DNA from 2 places in the Thermanaeromonas sp. DSM 22490 genome. Region 1 is predicted to be linked to the other one. Evidence: riboswitches for the same ligand, from Rfam matches in the RefSeq annotation. Region 1 holds a riboswitch; the other holds the start of a gene.
The links. Region 1 has a riboswitch for thiamine pyrophosphate ahead of thiC (phosphomethylpyrimidine synthase ThiC). Riboswitches for the same ligand answer to the same signal wherever they lie in the genome.
Positions count from the first base shown of each region.

Region 2: another riboswitch for thiamine pyrophosphate. It lies ahead of thiE (thiamine phosphate synthase); the one in region 1 lies ahead of thiC (phosphomethylpyrimidine synthase ThiC).

Region 1 covers NZ_JBJHHE010000021.1:9,810-12,012, reverse strand. The annotation lists gene thiC (phosphomethylpyrimidine synthase ThiC) at 44-1,342, opposite strand; TPP riboswitch at 1,436-1,540, opposite strand; gene AC1BI1_RS12070 (BON domain-containing protein) at 1,740-2,203, shown strand, end outside.
Region 2 covers NZ_JBJHHE010000003.1:34,885-37,087, forward strand. The annotation lists gene groL (chaperonin GroEL) at 1-1,012, shown strand, start outside; TPP riboswitch at 1,204-1,313, shown strand; gene thiE (thiamine phosphate synthase) at 1,417-2,019, shown strand; gene thiS (sulfur carrier protein ThiS) at 2,039-2,203, shown strand, end outside.

The DNA of each region.
Region 1 (2,203 bases):
ATTCTTCCCGTATAGCTCGTACTTTATGCAACCTGGCCACCAGTTAGCACTTTTCCATGGTCTTGCCCAGGTATTCCCCTACTATGCGCATGGCGCAGAAGTCGCCGCACATGGAACAAGCCTCGGCCGTGGCTACATTGCGCCTGGACCTATAATGTCTGGCCTTGACAGGGTCTAAAGCCAGCTCAATCTGCTTCTCCCAGTCCAGGGCTTTGCGGGCCTGGGCCATAGCCTTGTCCCATTCCCACGCTCCTGGAATACCCTTCACCAGATCCGCCGCATGCCCAGCTATACGGGCAGCTATAACACCTTCCCGGACGTCCTCTACAGTAGGTAGCCCCAAATGTTCGGAAGGAGTAACGTAACAAATAAAGTCCGCTCCGGCAGCTGCAGCTATAGCTCCTCCTATGGCTGCAGTAATATGATCATATCCCGGAGCCACATCGGTTACAATGGGCCCCAGCACGTAGAAGGGAGCCCCATGGCATAGGCGCTTCTGGAGGAGTATGTTGGCTTCGATCTGGTTTAAAGGCACGTGACCAGGCCCTTCCACCATGGCCTGCACCCCGGCTTCCCGGGCTCGATCTACTAATTCACCGAGAATAAGCAACTCTTGGACCTGGGCTCGATCCGTGGCATCAGCCAGGCAACCGGGCCGCAGGCCATCGCCCAGGCTTAAAGTGACGTCATAGCGCCGGGCAATTTCCAAAAGGCGGTCATACTGGGCATAAAGGGGATTTTCTTCTTGGTGATGGAGCATCCATCCCACCAGGAAGGACCCGCCCCGGCTAACTATGTCAGCCACTCGCCCTTCCTGGCGCAGACGCTCTACCACTTCCAGGGTAACCCCACAGTGCACGGTAATAAAATCGACGCCGTCAGCGGCCTGCTCCTCGATTACCCGGAAAAGATCATCGGCTGTAAACTCCACCATGCTACCGTAACGCTTCTGGGCTTCCACTGTAACCTGGTAAATGGGTACTGTACCTACCGCTACCCGGGAACGGGCCAGGACTTGGCGACGGCACGCATTAATGTCGCCCCCGGTACTCAAATCCATAACGGCATCGGCCCCGGCCTCCAGGGCTGCCTCCAGCTTCTTAAGTTCCTCCTCAATATCCGGGTAAGCAGTGGAAGTGCCGATATTAGCATTTACTTTAGTTCTCAAACCCTGGCCAATACCACAAGGATCCAGATTGGTGTGGTTTTGGTTGGCTGGAATCACCACTGTACCTTGAGCTACGCGCTGACGCAGAATTTCTGGATCCAATCCTTCTTTCTCTGCCACTCGCTTCATTTCTGGCGTTATTTTCCCTTGGCGGGCAGCTTCCAACTGGGTCATTTGGTATACCACTCCTTTTCTTATTTCACGTTCTGGTAAAATCTTTAGCCACCTACAAAAAAAGTCACCTCCGGGAAATAGGTGACTTTTTCTAGCTAAACCTTCCCACTTCCCTCCGCTGGTATTACCCAGAATCAGGTTCCAAGGGTTAGTGCGCAAGGCACTTCTCAGCCCTTACGGGCACCCCCGGGGCTATTGGTATACAATTTTATAATAAATTTTATACTATTATTCGCCATACGAAAAGATTTTCCTGCCAATTTCCCTGTTAAAAAAGGGCACCGGAAAAAATAATAAATAACGGGTGACAGTGAGAAACAGACGTTACCAGCGCCAGGATAACAAAGGTATCACCAAAAACCATAGGTGACGTCCTTTTTCAAGAAAGGAGATCAGCATGGCCTCAGAAAAGGATGAAATCTTAAGGAAAAAAGTACAGGAGATATTGGAGAGCGATAAAGATTTGCGGAGTTACGCTTTAAAAGCGGACGTGGTAAAAGGGGAAGCCCAGTTGCAAGGAATAGTAGATACCTTGATAGAGAAAAATAGGGCAGAAGAACTGGTGCGCAGGGTTCCCGGCATTAAAAGCGTAGCTAATGCTATATCTATTAGCACCGACGGCCCTATCACGGATAAGGACGTGGAATTCGAAGTAGCCGAAGAACTGGCAGCCAATCCCGGAGTAAACCTTCGTCACATTGGCGCCGAAAGCCACGATGGTATCGTGATCCTTAAAGGCAACGTCACGGACCCTGGTGAGATTGAAGCCGCCCGGAGCGCAGCCGCCAAAGCCCGGGGAGTGAAAAAGATAATCAGCCAGGTGAAATTAAAGAAACCAGAAGAGCCCTTAACTGAAATTTT
Region 2 (2,203 bases), on a different contig from region 1:
TTACTTCGTTACCAATCCCGAGGCCATGGAAGTCGAGCTGGAGGATCCCTATATACTTATTCACGAAAAGAAGATTTCGGCTATCAATGACCTCCTCCCCCTGTTGGAAAAGGTAGTGCGCACGGGCAAGCCCTTATTGATTATTGCGGAAGATGTAGAGGGCGAGGCCCTGGCCACCTTGGTGGTCAACAAATTGCGCGGTACTTTATCTTGCGCTGCGGTAAAAGCTCCTGGATTTGGTGATCGCCGTAAGGCCATGTTAGAAGATATTGCCATCTTGACGGGCGGTACCTTTATCTCCGAAGACCTGGGAGTTAAGTTGGAAAATGTAGAACTCCATATGCTCGGCCGCGCTAAGAAAGTCAAGATTGCTAAAGAAAAGACCACCATCGTGGAAGGTTATGGCAGTAAGGAAGCGGTGGCTGGCCGGGTGGCCCAGATTAAGAAGCAGATTGAAGAGACCGATTCCGATTATGACCGGGAAAAATTGCAGGAGCGCCTGGCCAAATTAGCTGGCGGCGTAGCTGTTATTAAGGTTGGTGCAGCTACGGAAACCGAGCTTAAAGAGAAGAAACACCGTGTGGAAGATGCCCTGGCTGCTACCCGGGCGGCAGTAGAGGAAGGTATCGTACCGGGCGGAGGCGCGACTTTGGTCCACTGCATCTCGGTGCTCGATAACATTCAAGCTGACGGCGACGAGGCTGTGGGCGTAAAGATTGTTAAGAGGGCGCTGGAGGAACCGCTGCGTCAGATTTGCGCCAATGCCGGCCTGGAAGGCTCGGTGATTGTGGAAAGGGTGAAGAATGAAAAGTCTTCCATCGGTTTTGACGTGGTCACCGAAGAGTATGTGGATATGATCAAGGCCGGTATTGTGGATCCGGCAAAAGTCACCCGGAGCGCTCTCCAGAATGCAGCTAGTATCGCTTCTATGCTTCTCACCACAGAAGCGCTGGTCTCAGAAATTCCGAAGGAAGAGAAGAACCCTCCCATGCCACCTAACATGGATTACTAAAAGAGAGCAAGCTTTAAGGAGAGGATACCCTGAGGTAGGGTATCCTCTTTTACTTGCCAAGAATCAATAAAATAACGTACAAAATGATGCAATAGTGCCATAAAGCTCCTAGGAAGTCCAAAAATAATTTATGGTACTCGTAAAAAGAATTTGCTGAAGAGAAAAAGGCAGTTTATAATAATACTACTAATAATAAAACAACGGGGAGCTCCTGTTAGGGGCTGAGAAAGGGCTAGTAAGCACCTGACCCGCTGAACCTGTTCAGGATAATGCCTGCGGAGGGAAAAAAGGGCCTAGCTATTAAGGGTGCATTTTCCTTGCGGAGGTGCACCCTTTTTAGTTTTAGCCCCGCGCTTTCTCTGTGAGGTTCACCTCTTCCCTGTAAATCGAGGGGGTCTTATCCCATGGGCTGGCTCTATGTAATAAGCAACCAGGATCTTACGAGATATCCCCTGGAGGTGATGGCAGGTCAAATGCACGGAGTGGATTTTTTCCAGTTGCGGGAAAAAAACTTGCCGGGAAACGAGCTATACAGCCTAGCCTGTAAGTTAAGAAAAGCTTTACCTGCCACTACTAAGCTTTTAATCAATGACCGGGTAGACATAGCCTTGGCTGCCAATGCTGATGGAGTCCACTTAGGGCAACGCTCTTTCTCGGTGGAAGTGGCCCGCAGACTCTTAGGTCCTGGTAAATTGATAGGAGTCTCGGTGCATAATGTGCCTGAAGCATTAGTAGCTGCCGCAGCCGGAGCCGATTACCTCCTTTTCGGACATGTTTTTGCCACCGATTCTAAGAAGGATGTACCACCCCGGGGGTTAGAAGCGTTAGAGGAAGTTGTGCGCCGTGTTGGTATACCAGTCTTGGCCTTAGGAGGGATTACAGTAGATAAGGTTCACGCCTGCCTCGCGGCAGGTGCTAAAGGCGTAGCTGTCATGTCGGCTATTATGGCAGCTCCTGATCCCCAAGGAGCAGTACAGGAGTTCCGCAAAAGTTTAGATCAGGAATAAAAGGAGGTGCACAAGCGAAGTGCAGATTCTTCTTAATGGGGAAAAAAGAGAAATCCCCCCGGGGATGACGGTAGCCGATTTACTGAAGGAACTGGGGATAGATTATCGTTATATGGCCCTGGAACGCAATCGTGCCATTGTGCCCAAGCAGGATTATGACAAAGTAATTTTAGAAGAAGGGGAT